DNA from 4 places in the Streptomyces sp. P9-A2 genome. Region 2 is predicted to be linked to each of the others. Evidence: riboswitches for the same ligand, from Rfam matches in the RefSeq annotation. Region 2 holds a riboswitch; each other region holds the start of a gene.
The links. A riboswitch is a leader RNA that binds a small molecule or an ion and turns the genes downstream of it on or off. The one in region 2 is predicted to bind cyclic di-AMP.
Positions count from the first base shown of each region.

Region 1: it holds a riboswitch for cyclic di-AMP, as region 2 does, so the genes downstream of both, V4Y04_RS17555 (M23 family metallopeptidase) here and V4Y04_RS27685 (M23 family metallopeptidase) in region 2, are expected to answer to the same signal.
Region 3: it holds a riboswitch for cyclic di-AMP, as region 2 does, so the genes downstream of both, V4Y04_RS04390 (C40 family peptidase) here and V4Y04_RS27685 (M23 family metallopeptidase) in region 2, are expected to answer to the same signal.
Region 4: it holds a riboswitch for cyclic di-AMP, as region 2 does, so the genes downstream of both, V4Y04_RS21770 (transglycosylase SLT domain-containing protein) here and V4Y04_RS27685 (M23 family metallopeptidase) in region 2, are expected to answer to the same signal.

Region 1 is NZ_JAZIFX010000001.1:3,872,776-3,876,883, forward strand. Features, by position in the region: gene trmB (tRNA (guanosine(46)-N7)-methyltransferase TrmB) at 1-19, shown strand, start outside; gene V4Y04_RS17550 (PrsW family intramembrane metalloprotease) at 72-1,508, shown strand; gene V4Y04_RS17555 (M23 family metallopeptidase) at 1,605-2,642, opposite strand; cyclic di-AMP (ydaO/yuaA leader) riboswitch at 2,654-2,811, opposite strand; tRNA gene V4Y04_RS17560 (tRNA-Met) at 3,179-3,252, opposite strand; gene V4Y04_RS17565 (dihydrofolate reductase family protein) at 3,318-4,108, opposite strand, start outside.
Region 2 is NZ_JAZIFX010000001.1:6,104,584-6,108,691, reverse strand. Features, by position in the region: gene V4Y04_RS27695 (HPr family phosphocarrier protein) at 1-83, shown strand, start outside; gene V4Y04_RS27690 (GntR family transcriptional regulator) at 308-1,030, opposite strand; gene V4Y04_RS27685 (M23 family metallopeptidase) at 1,308-2,081, opposite strand; cyclic di-AMP (ydaO/yuaA leader) riboswitch at 2,095-2,256, opposite strand; gene V4Y04_RS27680 (M16 family metallopeptidase) at 2,517-3,905, opposite strand; gene V4Y04_RS27675 (M16 family metallopeptidase) at 3,902-4,108, opposite strand, start outside.
Region 3 is NZ_JAZIFX010000001.1:977,385-981,492, forward strand. Features, by position in the region: gene V4Y04_RS04380 (ATP-dependent Clp protease proteolytic subunit) at 19-654, shown strand; gene V4Y04_RS04385 (hypothetical protein) at 662-970, shown strand; cyclic di-AMP (ydaO/yuaA leader) riboswitch at 1,303-1,516, shown strand; gene V4Y04_RS04390 (C40 family peptidase) at 1,520-1,993, shown strand; gene V4Y04_RS04395 (ATP-binding protein) at 2,181-2,648, opposite strand; gene V4Y04_RS04400 (helix-turn-helix domain-containing protein) at 2,861-3,721, shown strand; gene V4Y04_RS04405 (DUF397 domain-containing protein) at 3,731-3,955, shown strand; gene V4Y04_RS04410 (8-amino-7-oxononanoate synthase) at 4,023-4,108, opposite strand, start outside.
Region 4 is NZ_JAZIFX010000001.1:4,769,701-4,773,808, forward strand. Features, by position in the region: gene V4Y04_RS21760 (GNAT family N-acetyltransferase) at 1-144, opposite strand, end outside; gene V4Y04_RS21765 (HAD family hydrolase) at 425-1,294, shown strand; gene V4Y04_RS21770 (transglycosylase SLT domain-containing protein) at 1,376-1,879, opposite strand; cyclic di-AMP (ydaO/yuaA leader) riboswitch at 1,883-2,052, opposite strand; gene V4Y04_RS21775 (polyprenyl synthetase family protein) at 2,668-3,678, shown strand.

The DNA of each region.
Region 1 (4,108 bases), 2.2 Mb from region 2:
GAACGCCGCCGGCGCCTGAGCCCACCTGGTGCTCCTGCGGGCAGCACCGTTTCCTCGTTAGGGTCAATGCCGTGGCCATCAGCCGTCCGTACCCGACACAGCCCGGTACGGCCCCCGGCCCCGTGGGACCGGCCGGCGGGGCCTCCCGGCGGCACGCACACTGGTGGCAGCGGCCCTGGGTGCGCCACGGGGCGCTGACCGCCCTCCTCGCGCTCTCGGGCCTGGTCATCCTGGGCCTGGTCCGCGAGCAGACCGGTACGGAGGGCTTCCTGGTCGGCCTCGGCCTCGCCGTCCTGCCGGTGCCGCTGCTCGTCGCCGCGTTCCGCTGGCTGGACCGGGTCGCACCCGGTCCGTGGCGCAACCTCGTCTTCTCGTTCGCCTGGGGCGCCGGCGCAGCCGCGCTCATGGCGATCGTCGCCAACAGCTTCGCCACGCGGTGGATAGCGACGGAGACGGCCGACCCGTCCAGCGCGGACACGCTCGGCGCGATCGTGATAGCCCCGGTCGTGGAGGAGTCCGTGAAGGCCGCCGCCGTCCTGCTGGTCTTCCTGTTCCGCAGACGCGACTTCACCACGGTCCTCGACGGAGTGGTGATCGCCGGGGTCACCGCCACCGGTTTCGCCTTCACCGAGAACATCCTCTACCTCGGCACCGCCTTCGGCACCGACCAGCTCATCGGCGGCAGCGGCGTCTCCTCCGTCACCGCGGCGACGTTCTTCGTCCGCGTCGTCATGTCGCCGTTCGCGCACCCGCTCTTCACGGTCCTCACCGGCATCGGCTTCGGGGCGGCCGCGCTCGCCACCGGGCGGCGGCGCCCGGTGCGTTTCCTGCTCCCGCTCGGCGGCCTGCTGCTCGCGATGGGCATGCACGCGCTGTGGAACGTCTCCTCGACCCTCGGCGAGTACGGCTTCTTCGCCGTGTACGCGGCGTTCATGGTGCCGTCGTTCGGCCTGCTGACCTGGCTGGTGGTGTGGACCCGGCAGCGCGAGCTGCGGACCGTGCGGGAGGAACTGCCCGCCTACGTCAGGGCCGGCTGGCTGACCCCGGCCCAGCCCTACGCGCTCGGCTCGATGCGGGCCCGGCGCGTCGCCCTGCGGTACGCGCGCGGGCACGGCGGCCGGGCCGCGGCCCGCGCGGTGGCGCAGTACGGGGCGTACGCGACGTCGCTGGCGTTCCTGCGGCACCGGGGGCGCCGCGGCCGCGCGGGCACGGACTTCACCGCGCGGGAGCACGAGTTGCTACGGGAACTGTGGCGGCGCCGCGACACGGCCCGCCCGGCCCTGGAACACGCGGCCCGGGTCACCGCGCCGCCCGCCCCGCCCTGGCCGGTGTACGGCGCGTACGGCCTGCCCGGAGCGTACGGGGGGCACAGCACGTACGGCGCGTACGGCGCGTACAGCACGTACGGCGTCGTGAACCCCGCCTGTACCGCGCACCCCGGGCACTCCGCGCACCCCGGGTGCCCGGCGTCCGGGCCGAATCCGTACGTGTACCCGTACCGCCCCTGAAACGCCGGACCGGCAGTGCTGACGTCGGGGGGCGTCGTCAGGACTGCCGGGGCTGTGGCTGTGAGAGCGCGCGGGGACCGGCCGGGGGCCGATGTCTCAGACGGTGAGGCCCTTCGACTGCAGCCAGGCCAGCGGATCGATGCCCGAGCCGGCGCCACCGGTGTGGACCTCCAGGTGGAGGTGGGCGCCGGTGGAGTTGCCGGTGGAGCCGACGCGGCCGATCACGTCGCCGGTGTTGACCTGCTGGCCGACGCTGACGCTGATGGAGGACTGGTGGGCGTACCAGATCTCGGTGCCGTCGTCGAGGGTCAGCACGGTCTTGTAGCCGTAGGAGCCGTCCCAGCCGGCGGAGGTGATCGTGCCGGTGTGGACCGCCTTGATCAGCGTGCCCGTGGGGGCGGCGAAGTCCAGACCGGTGTGCTGGCCGGAGGACCAGTAGGCGCCGGCCTGACCGAAGGTCGAGGAGATGGTGTACGAGGAGGTGGGCAGCGCGTACTGCGTGGCCAGCACGGCGAGACGCTCGGCCTCGGCCTTCTTCTCGGCCTCCTCCTCCGCCTTCTGCTTGGCGGCGGCGGCCTGCTCCTCCGCCTCCTTCTTCGCGGCGGCGGCCTGTTCCTTGGCCTCCTTCTCCGCCTTGGCGGCGGCTTCGGCGGCGGCCTTGTCCTCGGCCTGGCTCTGCTGCTGCTCGACCTGGGCCATGATCCGGGCGCGCAGCACCTCGCCGGCGTCGGAGGTGCTGCCGTCCTGCTCGGCCTCGGCGGCGACCGTGCCGATGCTGCTGAGCGGGGTGGCGGAGCCCTGGGGGGTTTCCTCGTCGGAGATGAGGGAACCGACAGAGGGAAGGTCCGGCATCGAGATCGAGACCGGCGGCTTGCCGGTCTGGGCGCTGGCCATGCCGCCACCGGCGACAGCGGCTATGACACCGACGCCCAGGACGGTGGAGCTACGGGCGAGGCCTCCGCCGCGCTGCTTGCCGACGCGATGCCGGCCGCGCACGGGAGGAAGGGACTCCGCGGTGGGGTTCCACTCCTCGAAGGGGCCCTCGTCGGTGCGGATACTGCCGTAGCCGAAGGTCTCGCTGTCGCGCTGGCTCGGCATGAAGGGGGCCTCAGGAGCAGGCCGGTTCGACGCCACGTGGGCGCACTCCTTTCCTTCCTTCTCGCCTACCGGGTTAGCTGACGGGTTCGGAGCAGGAAGGTCTCCTACGCGCGCATACCGCCCGTGTCTCCACGGGGGCATCCGCACGATTCACCCCAAGGTGTTGGTTCCCCGGTTCCCTTGCGGGATTCGGCGCGTGCGCACGGAGCCGACTCGTGTGACGGCTGGGACGACCGCGCTGCGTTATCGAACGTTAATAGACGGAGGGCTCGTATTCCAAGCTGTTCCTCTTGATCGTTAACAATTCCGCGCAGACTTAAGCGCCACGACCACCTCAAAACGGGCGAGTTGACCTCCCCTCATTCGTCACACTGGACCTGACGAACCATCAAATGGTATGCGCAGCGCAGCGTCCCGGTCACCCGGCGTGACATTGGTGCGGAAGGGCTGCCCAGGGGACGCGTTCTCGAAACCTCCGCCGGAAGACCCGGAAGACGGGTCCTGGGCCGAGAAGGGGGAACGGGAACGACCGAGGGCCGGAACCCTTTCGGATTCCGGCCCTCGACCTTCAGTAGCGGGGACAGGATTTGAACCTGCGACCTCTGGGTTATGAGCCCAGCGAGCTACCGAGCTGCTCCACCCCGCGCCGTTGTGTAACCAGCATACGGCATCCGCGGGGCACTCCGCACACACGTATCCGCCGCCCCTCCGTCACCGGCCGGACAGGTGGCTGTTCGGCGCCTCGGCGGCCTCCCTGTGCTCCGGCAGAACGACGACCGTGGCGCCCTCCGCGGCCAGCACACCGCTGCCGTCGGCTCCCGTCACGAAGGTGTCCGGCTCCCGCCACGCGGTGACCACCCGCCGTACCCCCGCGTCCAGGATCAGCCGGGCGCAGGGCTCCGGGCGGGAGGTGCGGCGGGCACAGGGTTCCAGGCTGGAGTACACGGTGGCGGTCGCGAGCCGCGGGTCCGCGGGGTCGATCCCGGCGAGGGCGGCCTCCTCGGCGTGCACCGTCGGGTCGCCGCCCTCACGGGAGTGGCCGCGCGCCAGTTCGGTGCCGTCGGCCGCCACGACCACCGCGCCCACACTGAACGCCGTCTCCGAGGGCGGGCACCGGTCCGCCAGTTCACAGGCGAGGGCCAGCCAGTGGTGGTCGGCGGCCACCGGGAGCGGGCCGGTGCCGGGGGCGGTGGGCTCGTAGCGCATGAGGACGACGTCGCCGATGGAACGGGTCTCCAACAGCCTCAGCCGGCCGCCCTGGTAGGTGCCGGGGCCGAAGAGGCGGGCGGAGTCCGGGTCCCCGACGAAGAGCGGGGCGAGGACCAGCTGGAGCTCGTCCGCGAGGCCCTGGGTGAGGAGCTGGGTGTGGATCAGACCGCCGCCCTCGACCATGAGCCGCCGGACGCCGTACGCGTCGTACAGATGCGTCAGGAGCCGCCGCCAGTCGAGGTCGGCGCCGAGCGGCACGATGTCGGCGGCGATGCCGTGCGCGCGGGCGCGTT
Region 2 (4,108 bases):
ACGCCGAGGGGGCCGACGCCGCCCTGGACCGGCTGGCGAAGCTGGTCTCCGAGGGCCTCGAGGAACTCCCCGAGACCGTCTGAATTCCGCGCCTGGACCGGCGCCGCTCTCGCGGAACCGGTTGCGCGCCGTCCGGGTCACTCAATTGATGGTTGCGGTGATCTGTGCTTCACAGACACAGACACAGACACCGAATCACACCACTGAAAGGCCTGCCCAAATCACCGGGCGGGCCTTTCTCTTTCCCATTTCGCGCGCAACAGGAAATGCCTTGCAGTCGCGCTCTCTTTTGTATAAGGCACCCTTGTTAAGAGCGCAGGCTCGGTGTGTTTACGGGATGTTGCGCGTTCCTCACACTCTCCGCCCGGTCCGCCCGGTCCGCGCGGTCGACCGCGCCGGCCCCCGCGGTGAAGCGCAGGCGGTGGGCGGCGGCGGCGCGCTCGGTGTGCAGCGCCATGACCACACGCGCGCGCTCGCCGTCCCCGCGCACCACGGCGTCCACGACCGCGCCGTGCTCCGACCAGCACGCCACGGGATCCCTCGTCCCCCGCACCTCGTACATCCAGCCGATCCTGCGCCGGAGCCGGATCAGCGTCGACGTCAGCGCCGGGCTGCCGGACGCCTGGGCGAGCGTCTCGTGGAACCAGCCGCCCAGGGAGCGCAGGTCGTCGCTGTGACCCTGACGGGCCCGCTCCTGGCCCAGCCGGACCAGGCCTCGCAGCACCTTCAGGTGGGCCTCGGTGCGGCGCTGTGCGGCGCGGGAGGCTCCGAGCGGCTCCAGCAGCAGTCGCATCTCCAGCAGGTCGGCGGCCTCCTGCTCGGTGGGTTCCGCGACGCACGCGCCCACGTGCCGCCGGGTCACCACGAAGCCCTCGGCCTCCAGGGTGCGCAGGGCCTCCCGGACGGGGACGCGCGAGACGCCGTAGCGGCGGGCGAGGAGTTCCTCGATGAGCCGGCCGCCACGCTCGTAGACACCCGAGACGATGTCGTCCCGGATCGCCGTGCACACCGAGTGCGCCGGAATACGCATGACCGACCTCCGAATTGATCCCCGCATAACGCCAACCGGTGACACCTGCCCCGTGACTCTATTGCAACGAGCGGGAATTTCCGATGGCGAGCCGGGAATCATGCCCGTTCTTTGGACAATGGGCCGCCCGCCGGAAAGCCCGAAAACCCCGGCTCGCAGAGCGGGCCGGGGCCGTTCCATAGAAAACCTCGGGTGTCCGCTTTCCGCGGACACCTCCGGCGTCAGGGGCTCGAGCGGCCGCCGAGGCGCGCACGGAGGCCAGGGGGTACGTGCCCGGTCAGAGGTTCGCGCCGTGCGCGCGGAGGTACGCGACGGGGTCGACGTCGGAGCCGTAATCGGCGGTGGTGCGGGCCTCGAAGTGCAGATGCGCGCCGGTGACGTTGCCGGTGGCGCCGGAGACGCCGATCTGCTGCCCCGGGGTGACCTGTTGGCCCACCGAGACACCGACGGACGACAGGTGGCCGTACTGGGTGTACGTGCCGTCGTGCATCTTGATCACGACATGGTTGCCGTAGGCGCCGCCCCAGCCGGCCTCGACCACGGTGCCCATGCCGACCGAGAGCACGGGGGTGCCGCTCGCGGCGTGGAAGTCGACACCCGTGTGGGTGCCGGAGGACCAGACGGCGCCGCCGGACAGGTAACCGGTCGAGACGTAGGAGCCCGCGATCGGGGACACGAAGGTGTTGAGACGCTTGCGCTCGGCCTCCCGCGCGGCGCGCTCCTCGGCTTCACGGGCCCTCTCGGCCTCTTCGGCCGCCCTCTCCCGCGCGGCTTCCTCGGCGGCTTCGCGGGCGGCGGCCTGGGCCGCCTCGCGAGCGGCCTCGTGCTGGGCGGCCGCCTGGGCGTCGACCTGGGCGGCCGCCTCGTCATCCAGGGTGATCACGGGGGTGAGGCCGGTCTGCTCCGCGGCGGGTTCGGCGGCGAGCGCCGGAGCCGCGAGGGAGCCGATGACACCGGTGGTGGTGAGGGCCGCGACGCCCGCCGCCTTGGCGGTGCCGCGATGCACGCGGCTGGGACGACGGTGCTTCCCGGTGGCGCGGGTGAACGCCATGTACAGGGTGGTCCTTTCCTTCCTTCTCGCCTACCGGGTTAGCTGACGGGTTCGGAGCAGGAAGGTCTCCTACGGGCCCCCTCGCGACACGCGCGGGCGTCCGATTCACCCCAGGGACTGGTGGGTCCCCGGCTCCCCTGGCTCGCGCCGTACGGGGACTCGGCGATGACTGTCCGGTGCCGCTGGTGCGGCGCACTGCCCGACGAACAGACCGCATGAAGCTAAGCGGGGCGTCCGTCAATTCCCAAACGGATCGCGGTTTTTGTAGCGCATCCCACAGGACAGACAGGCACCTCTCGCCCCAATTCGGGCATAAGCGGGCCCTGGTGACTTTCGCGTCACCAGGGCCACACATACACGCGCGTACGCTCCATCGGGCGTCCACGAGGCTCCGCGGACTGCCTGTCAGCGGCGTCCCGGCCGCTGACGGGGGATCTATTCGGCGGCCACGACGGTGACTTCGCCGATGCCGAGCGCCTCGACGGGCTCCTTGATCTTCGCCGCGTCACCGACCAGAACGATCACGAGGCGGGCCACGGGGAAGGCGTTCACCACCGCAGCGGTCGCCTCCACGGTGCCTGTGGCGGCGAGCCGCCGGTACAGCTCGGCCTGGTAGTCGTCGGGCAGGTGCTGCTCCACCTGGTCGGCCAGGGTGCCGGCGACGGCCGCGGCGGTCTCGTACTTGAGCGGCGCCACCCCCACCAGGTTCTGCACGGCGACGTCCCGTTCGGCGTCGGTGAGGCCCTCCGCGGCGAGGGTGCGCAGCACCGTCCACAGGTCCTGCAGGGCGGGTCCGGTGTTCGGGGTGTCGACGGAGCCGCTGATGGCGAGCAGCGACGCGCCGGTGCCGTCCGGGGCGGACCGCAGGACCTGGCCGAACGACCGTACGCCGTAGGTGTAGCCCTTCTCCTCGCGCAGGACACGGTCCAGACGGGAGGTGAGGGTGCCGCCGAGGCAGTAAGTGCCGAGCACCTGCGCGGCCCACACGCGGTCGTGCCGGTCCGCTCCGACGCGGCCGATCAACAGCTGCGTCTGCACGGCGCCGGGGCGGTCCACGATCACGACCCGGCCGGCGTCGTCGGCGGTGACCGGCGGGACGGGCCGGGGCCGGGCAGTCGATCCGGTCCAGGCGCCGAGGGTGTCGCCGAGCAGCTCGTCCAGGTCGGTGCCGGTGAGGTCGCCGACGACCACCGCGGTGGCGGTCGCGGGGCGGACGTGCTTCTCGTAGAAGGCGCGGACAGCCGCCGCTTCGATGCCGGCGACCGTCTCCTCGGTGCCCTGGCGCGGGCGGGACATGCGCGACGTCGCCGGGAACAGCTCCTTGAAGAGTTCCTTGGCGGCGCGGCGGGACGGGTTGGCCAGCTCGTGCGGGATCTCGTCGAGGCGGTTGCGGACGAGGCGCTCGATCTCGCTGTCGGCGAACGCGGGCGCCCTGAGGGCGTCGGCGAGCAACCCGAGCGCCTTGGTGAGCCGTGAGGCCGGCACCTCGAGGCTCAGCCGGATGCCGGGGTGGTCGGCGTAGGCGTCCAGGGTGGCGCCGCAGCGCTCCAGTTCGGCGGCGAACTCCTCGGCGGAGTGATTGTCGGTGCCCTCGGAGAACGCCCGCGCGGTGATCGTGGCGACACCGTCGAGCCCGGCCGGCTCGGCCTCCAGGGGCGCGTCCAGCAGCACCTCGACGGCGACGATCTGCTGGCCGGGGCGGTGGCAGCGCAGCACCGTCAGGCCGTTGTCGAGGGCCGTGCGCTCGGGGGCCGGGAAGGCCCAGGGCCGAGCCTCGCCCGCCTGCGGCTGGGGGTGGAAGTCCATCGTGGCGAGCTCGGTCACTTGGCCGTCTCCTCGTTCTCGTCGGTGCCGGCGGCCGCGGCTTCTTCGGTGCCGGCGGCTGCGGCTTCTTCGGACTCCCCGGCCCCGGTGGCAACGGGCTCGTAGACGAGCACCGCGCGGTTGTCGGGACGCAGGCGGGCCTTGGCGACCTCCCGGACGTCCTCGGCGGTCACGTCGAGGACGCGCCCGACGGCGGTGAGGGC
Region 3 (4,108 bases), 5.1 Mb from region 2:
AGCCACGAGGAGAAGCTCATGACCCGACCGCTCGGCCGCCACGTCATGCCCGGGTTCACCGAACACACGGCGTCCGGACACCGGACCGCGGATCCGTACGGCAAACTGCTGGAGGAGCGGATCCTCCTCCTGGGGACACCGATCGACGAGACCTCCGCGAACGACCTGATCGCCCAGTTCATGCACCTGGAGCACCGGGCCCCCGACCGGGACATCGCCCTTTACGTCAACTCCCCCGGTGGCTCCTTCCACGCCATGTCGGCGATCTACGACACCCTGCGCTTCGTCACCTGCGAGGTGCAGACGGTCTGCCTGGGCCGGGCCGACGGAACGGCCGCGCTGCTTCTGGCCGCCGGGACGCCGGGCAAGCGGTACGTCCTGCCGGGGGCGCGGCTGGTGCTCCGTCAGCCGGCACCGCCGGAGCCGGCGGAGGGAAGCGCGAGCGACCTGGCCGTTCAGGCGGAGGAACTGTGGCGGATCCGGGACCGGATCGAGGACATGCTGGTCCGGCACACCCACCGCACCCCGGAACAGGTCCGGTCGGACGTCGAACGGGACACCGTCCTCGACGCGCGGGCGGCAGTGGAGTACGGCCTCGCCGACCGGATCCTGGCCGACCGCGAGAGCCCGCGCCCCACTCCCGGCGCGAGGTGAACCACCGATGCTGCCCCCCGAACTGCCGCCGCTGCCCGCGCTGACCCGCGCCGAGGCCGAGTTGATCGACTGTTATCTCGAGGCCGTCGACCTGCTCGGCCGGATCAACCCGGCCCGCGACGGCGACACCTATCGTGGGCTGCGCGCCGCACAGGCGCTGGTCGGTAAGGCCGTCGCACTGCGCGACGCGCTGACCCTGATGCACCGGCGCGGCGAGACCGAACTGCACGCCGCCACACTGACCCGGGCCCTGCGGGTGCTGGACGGCGACCGGCGCACGGCCCGGGTCACGCTGCCGCCGGGCTCCGACAGCTGACGCCTGTACCGGTCCGGCCGGGGACGGCGTCGGCGGCACGTCCGCACCGGAGTTGAAACGGACCAAAGGGGGTACCGCCAACCGGTGTATATGTCGACTCCTTTTCGGGCCGTCACAGTTGCGCACCACGCGTGGCCACTTACCGGAACAGGTCATTCCGATGCTGGTCCGGGACTCCTCGGCACTCCGGACGGCAGCCCGGACATGAGGCTGTCCACTCGAACGGATGAGTGGTGAGTAACAACACAAACCCCCGGTTCCATTGGGATTTCGGGCCGACGGTTGCCAAGATCGCTCACTGACGACAAGACCCCGCCGCCGCGGCGGGGCGATCCGGGCGGACGCCGAATCCTGCCGCCGCCCGGATGACCGGTCGACAGGAGTGGATCGGCAGGAGTGGAGGACCCGAGCAATACGGGCCGCCGGAACGGGAGTTCGATTCCCGCGCCGAGCAGCTCTTGGGGTGAAGCCGCACTCGTGCGGCCGGGCAACTTCGCCAGCCCGAATCCGACAGGTCATCCTTCACAGGCGGCTGACGAAGGGTTGCGCATGACCGCGCTCAATCGCGTCCCGTCTCTCATGGCCAGGGCCGGTACGGCCTCGGCCCTCACCCTCGCCGCCGTGGGCGGCTCGATCGTCCTCCCCGGCACCGCCTCGGAGGCGGCGGCCGCGACTCCGGCCGCCAAGGCCCTCAAGATCGCAGCGTCCAAGAAGGGCGCGCCCTACCGGTGGGGCGCCACCGGACCGAGCCGCTTCGACTGCTCCGGACTCACCCTCTACTCGTTCAAGAAGGCGGGCAAGCAGCTGCCCCGCACTGCGTCCCAGCAGTACAACAAGACCCGCCACATCTCCGCCTCGAACCGCAAGGCGGGGGACCTGGTCTTCTTCCACTCGGGCCAGAACGTGTACCACGTGGGCATCTACGCGGGCCAGGGCAAACTCTGGCACGCGCCCAAGACCGGGGACGTGGTACGCCTGCAGAAGATCTGGACCCGCAGCGTCTGGTACGGCCGGGTGAAGTGATCCGCGTGGGCGGCGGCACCCCTCTGCCGCCGCCCCGCCCAACGCGCCGAACGACGCCCGGGCAACACACCGGTGCGGCGGCTCGAGGATCTGCGTATCGCCCGAACGGGTGAGCAGGTCCTCTTTTCGCTTCTTCCACCTCCGCCCGCCCCTCTTCCCGCCCTCGCCCCGTTCCTGTCGCGACCCCCTACGGTTCCTGCTGTCCTGCCACTTCGACCGCCGTGGCCGGCTCGGCGGGAACGGCCCACGGGAGGACGACGGAGACGGTCTTCCCGCCCTCCCTGGTGGGGCGGACCCTCATCCTGCCGCCGCACTCCACGGCCAGCCAGCGGATGATGACCAGCCCTCGGCCGTTGTCCTGCTGGACCGCGGCGGGGAGCCGCTTGGGGAACCTCGGGTGGCTGTCGGTGACCCCGATGCACAGCTGGTCGTGCCGGTCGAGGACGAGGTCCACGGTGAACGTGGGTGACTGCCCCAGGGTGTGCTGCACGGCGTTGGTCGCGAGTTCGGACACGATCAGCCGGATGGTGTCGGACACTTCCGTGTCCTCCGGCATGCCCCACTCCGCCAGCGTGCCCACCACATGGGCGCGGGCCGCGGAGACCGAGGCGGGATCGCTCGGCAGAGTGATGGATGCTTCCAGATGGTCTGCCATGGCGATGTCGTCCCTTTCCACGGGACCGCAGTCCGACACGGAGCGGCTGATTCGAGTACGGTCCCGCACTGGTGCTTCGTCGCCAGACTGCCATCACCACAGGCCGTCGGCGACGATACGGCCAGGATATGCATATATCTGTCGCTCAAAGCGGTGAACTCTGCGACGGGAAACCGTATTTGGGTGGCCCCGAGGGAGTAAGAGGGGAAGCCATGCAGCACGGTCCCGCGGTACGCCGCCGGAAACTGGGCGCCGAACTGCGCTCGCTGCGCACGTCGGCAGGGTTCACCAGTGGGGAGGCGGCCCGGCTGGTGGGCTGGCACCAGTCGAAGGTGAGCCGCATCGAGACGGGCACGAGCGGAGTGAAACCGGCCGATGTGCGGTTACTGCTCGACGCCTACGGCCTGGCCGATGCCCAGTTGAGGGAGTTGCTGCTGGTGCTGGCGGGATCCGACGACAACGGCGGACGGCACCACTGGTGGCATGCGTACCGCGGGGTGCTGCCGCCCACCTACCGGGACTTCATCAGCCTGGAGTCCCAGGCCGGCGCCATGCGGACCCTGGAGACCACGGTGGTTCCCGGACTGCTGCAGACACCCGAGTACGCGCGGGCGGTGACCGAGGCCGCATTGGAGGGCGTCTCCGAGGAGCGGCTGGACACGCTGGTGGAGGTGCGGCTGGCCAGGCAGGACGTCCTGCGGGCGGATCCGCCGCTGGAGTTGAGCGCGGTCCTGGACGAGGCGGTGCTGCGACGGCAGGTCGGCGGTCCCGGCGTCATGACCCGTCAGCTGGAACGGCTGGTGGAAGCGGCGCGCCTCCCCCAAGTAAGGCTCCAGGTACTGCCGTTCACAGCCGGGGCGCACATCGGCGTCACCGGGCCTTTCGTAATCTTCTCATTTTCGCGCACTTCTGATCTGGATGTTGTAGTTCTCGACCACTTGACGAGTAGCCTCTATCTGGAGTGGAAAGAAGACCTCCGGGCGTACTCGGAGGCTTTCAACGCCCTCTCGGTCCACGCCCTTTCGCCAGAGGACTCGTTGGATTTCATCGCCGGGACAGCTGCCGGCGTGTAAGGAGGCACGATGCCCGCTCCGCCTCGGACCCTTCCCTCCAGCACCGATCTGCACGGTGTGCGGTGGCTGCGCAGCAGCTACAGCACGGGCGCGAACAACTGCGTGGAGACGGCCCGGCCGGCCTTCGGCCCCGGAGCCGGACTGCTCGCCGTGCGCGATTCCAAGAACCCGGCCGGACCCGCGCTGCTCATCTCCCCCGGGAGCTGGGCGGAGTTCGTGGCCGCGGTTCACTGACCCACCGGTCCGCCGGCACCCACCCGACCGTTCGTCATCGGGCGACTCACGGCCGTGTCCCGCCGACTCATGGCCGCGTGTCGCCGATCACCTGTACAGCGCGTTCGATCTCGGCCCCGGACAGGTCCGCGCGGGCGGTCAGTCTGAGCCGTG
Region 4 (4,108 bases), 1.3 Mb from region 2:
CACCCTCGACACGGCGGTGGCGAACTCCGGTTCCATGAAAGGGCTGCGCGGTGCCTCCGTCGCGGCACGCAGCTCGCGCCACCGTTCCCGCTCCCCCTCGCCGAGCTCCTCGAGCCCCAGCACACGCGTGCGTCCACTGCTCACCTGACCCCCCGATCAAGTCCCCCCTGGACACTTGGAAGGTACCGCCCAAGACCACGAGGGCGGTAGGTAGCGGAGCATGTTGTTGCCAAATGGTGCAGAAGCCGCGGATGGACCCCGGGGCACTCACGCCTCGGGTACCCGTGCCTCGGGCGGAGCGGGCCGGCTGGGCGGAGCGGGCCGGGCGGGAGCGGGTCAGACGGAGTGGGCCGGGCCGGGGAGCCGGGCCGGGTGGGCTCGGGCGTGGTGAGTCGGGCGGGCCCGGTATCCGTATTCTCTGATCATGGCCGCACCCACCGATTGCTCGCTCATCGCCACCGACCTGGACGGGACGCTGCTGCGCGGCGACGACACCCTCTCCGACCGCTCCCTCGCCGCACTGGCGCTGGCGGCGCGGGCCGGTGCCCGGCACCTCGTGGTGACGGGGCGCCCGGCGCCCAGGGTGCGGCCGCTCCTGGACGGCCTGGGGGCCACCGGGCTCGCGGTGTGCGGACAGGGCGCGCAGGTGTACGAAGCCGGTACGGACCGGCTGCTGTGGTCGGTCACCCTGGACCGGGAACTGGCGGAGACCGCGCTGGGGAAGATCGAGGCCGAGGTCGGGGAGCTGTACGCCGCGGTCGACCAGGACGGGGTGGACGGACTCACCCTGATCGAACCGGGCTATCTGATGCCGCACCCGACGCTGCCCGCCGTACGGGTCGAACGGCGGGACGAGCTGTGGGTCCGGCCGATCAGCAAGGTGCTGCTGCGCCATCCCCACCTGACCGACGACGAGTTGGCGGCGACGGCCCGTTCGGTGGTCGGCTCGCTGGCCACGGTCACCATGTCGGGTCCGGGCACCGTGGAACTCCAGCCGTACGGTGTGACCAAGGCGACCGGTCTCGCGCTGGCCGCCGAGCACCTGGGGCTGGAAGCAGGGCGGACCGTCGCCTTCGGCGACATGCCCAACGACATCCCGATGTTCGACTGGGCGGCCCACGGGGTCGCCATGGCCAACGCGCACCCCGAGCTCAAGGCGGTGGCCGACGAGGTCACCACGTCGAACGAGGACGACGGCGTGGCCATCGTCCTCGAGCGGTTGTTCGGCGGAACGGGGCGGCACGTGCCCCCGCACGTGCTGCCCCGCCCCAGGTCCGGGAGAGTGTCCCGGTAGGCCTCGGTGCCGCGGGTGTGGCCGGTGCCGCCGGTGCCGCCGGTGTTCCGGTGCTCAGGCGTCCCGATGGGTCCGGGTGCCTCAGTAGGCGCCGAAGACGTTGTCGATGGAGCCGTAGCGGTCCGCCGCGTAGTTGCAGGCCGCCGTGATGTTCGCGACCGGGTCGAACGGGTCGAAGACCGTACCGGGCACGTGGTAGGCCTGGAAGGTCGGGTCGATGACCTGGAGCAGGCCCTTCGACGGAGTGCCGGCCGCGGCGTTGGAGTCCCACAGGTTGATGGCCTGCGGGTTGCCGGACGACTCGCGCAGGATGTTGCGGTGGATGGAGTCGTAGCTGCCGGGGATGCCGTGCTGCGCCATGACGGACAGCGACTCGTGGATCCAGCCGTCGAGGTTGTCCGGGTACGCGGTCACGGAGCCGGCGTCGGACGTCGCGGCAGCGGCGGAGGCGGGGACGGCGGGGACGGCGGCGGAGGCGGGGGTGGCGCCGAACAGCGGGAGGGCGACCGCCACGACGCCGGCGACGGCGAAGGAGCGGACGAGGCGGGAGCGGCCGAAGCGGCGGGGCGGACCGGATGCGGTCATGTCTGTGTTCCTCTCCTACGCCTGCGAGGTGAGCTGTCGGGTTCGGGCGGGAGAGTGCCCGGCCGTGCCCCTGCGGGCATGGCTTCACCCCGAGCCGTTCCGGGTGCGAACCGGTCCGGCGGCTTACCTGGGTCCCCCGCTCCTGCCGTGCGTGAGTTCATCGATGGGTGGCGCGGGCGGTGGCAGGATTCGGCGTTCGCCCGACAGGCCGGGAACGTATGCGAGTGCACTTGTCGGAAACAAGTGCAACCGTCACAGAACACGCTGCTTGATCTTGTATCGGGCTGTTTGCGACGCTTGGATCTTTGTGGATGCAAAGGGTCAACTCGCTCCCGGCGCAAGGGGAATCGCCGACGGGCGTGAGGGGGTGGGTGTGCCGGGGTGCGCGTGACTCACTTCACTGGCCGTACGGCGTGTTCACATTTGCCACCAGGAGGGATTTACTTGGTAATTACGGCAAATCGGGCCTCTGGGTGGGCAGGATGATTCGCGTGCCGGATCGTGTGCCGGATCGCGGTTCGGGGTGCGTCCCGAGGGTGGGTCGTCGCGCCCGAAAGGCGAGGAATATCCTTTGTTACCAACTGATCAGAAACGATCTGGTTGTGATCCGATATCGGAGGGTGCCGTGAGACGCCGTGCACGCCTGCGCAGGTGAGTCTGGGGAATGTGGGTGCTGGCGGTGATCGAAACATGACCGGATACGCTGACGCGAGTGATGTCAGCGACCTATCGACAGACTGTGCACGACGTCTAAGCGCCAGTGGACACCAGCAGACAGGAGACCCCTCGTGACCGTCGTCGGGCCGTTCGGGCTGAGCGTGCGGGACCAGGCTCTGGAAGCCGATGTCCAGGCCGGGATGACGGCTGTCGAGGAGGGGCTGCTCGAGGCCACCAAGAGTGAGGTGCCCTTCATCACGGAGGCCGCCCAGCACCTGGTGCGGGCCGGCGGCAAGCGGTTCCGGCCGCTGCTCGTGATGCTCTGCGCCCAGTTCGGCGACCCCTACGCGCCCGGCGTCGTACCGTCCGCCGTCGTCGTCGAGTTGACCCACCTGGCCACCCTGTACCACGACGACGTGATGGACGCCGCCGAGGTACGGCGTGGGGTGCCCAGCGCCAACGCACGCTGGGGCAACTCCGTCGCCGTCCTCACCGGTGACTTCCTCTTCGCCCGTGCCTCGCACATCCTGGCCGACCTCGGACCGGAGGCCGTACGGGTGCAGGCCGAGGCGTTCGAGCGACTGGTCACCGGTCAGATCCTGGAGACCGCGGGGCCGCAGGACGGCCGGGACCCGGTCGACCACTACCTGGACGTCCTCAGCGGAAAGACCGGCTCGCTGGTCGCCGTCTCCTGCCGGTTCGGCGCCATGATGGCCGGGGCCGACGACACCGTCGTGGACGTGCTGACCCAGTACGGCGAGCGCCTCGGGGTCGCCTTCCAGTTCGCCGACGACGTACTGGACATCGCCTCCGACTCCCACGAGTCCGGCAAGACCCCGGGCACCGACCTGCGTGAGGGCATCCCGACCCTGCCCGTGCTGCGGCTGCGCGAGCGGACGGCCCGGCTGGGACTGGCCGAGGACATCGCCCTGTGCGAGTTGCTGGACTCCGACCTCACCGACGACGACCGGCACGCCGAGGCGCTGCGGCTGCTGCGCGCCCACCCCGCGCTAAAGCAGGCCCGCCGGGACACCGTGCGCTATGCGGAAGAGGCGCGCTCGGCGCTGGCTCCGTTGCCGGAGTGCGAGTCGAAGACGGCCCTGGTCGAGCTGTGCGACGCGGTGGTGCACCGGGCCGGCTGACCCGCCTGCCGTCCCTGTCCGCCGCTTCGGTCCCCCGCACCCGGCCGTCACCGGCCCGCACAGGTCGTCGTCGGCCCTGACGACCTCACCCGCGATGGGGAGCGGGCTCCCGGCGTCATGCGGCTTCGCCTCCGGCGTTGTCGTCGGTCGCGATGGCTCCGCCATCACTCCCTCCTCCGCCTTGGAGGCGAAGCCGCATGACGCCGCTCGCTGATCCACTCCCCATCGCGGGTGAGGTCGTTACCGCGGCCCCCCGACCCCTACTGGTCGGGAGGCGGAACATCGGCCCGTGTCATACCGCAGCAGTACACGGAGTTGAGCCCGGGGTCTGACGCATCCGCCCGCCTGGTTTGGTCAGATGGAACACGACGGACATCACCACTCCTCACCGATTCGGGTGAGAATGGCGGCTCAGGGTGTGACTGGTGCG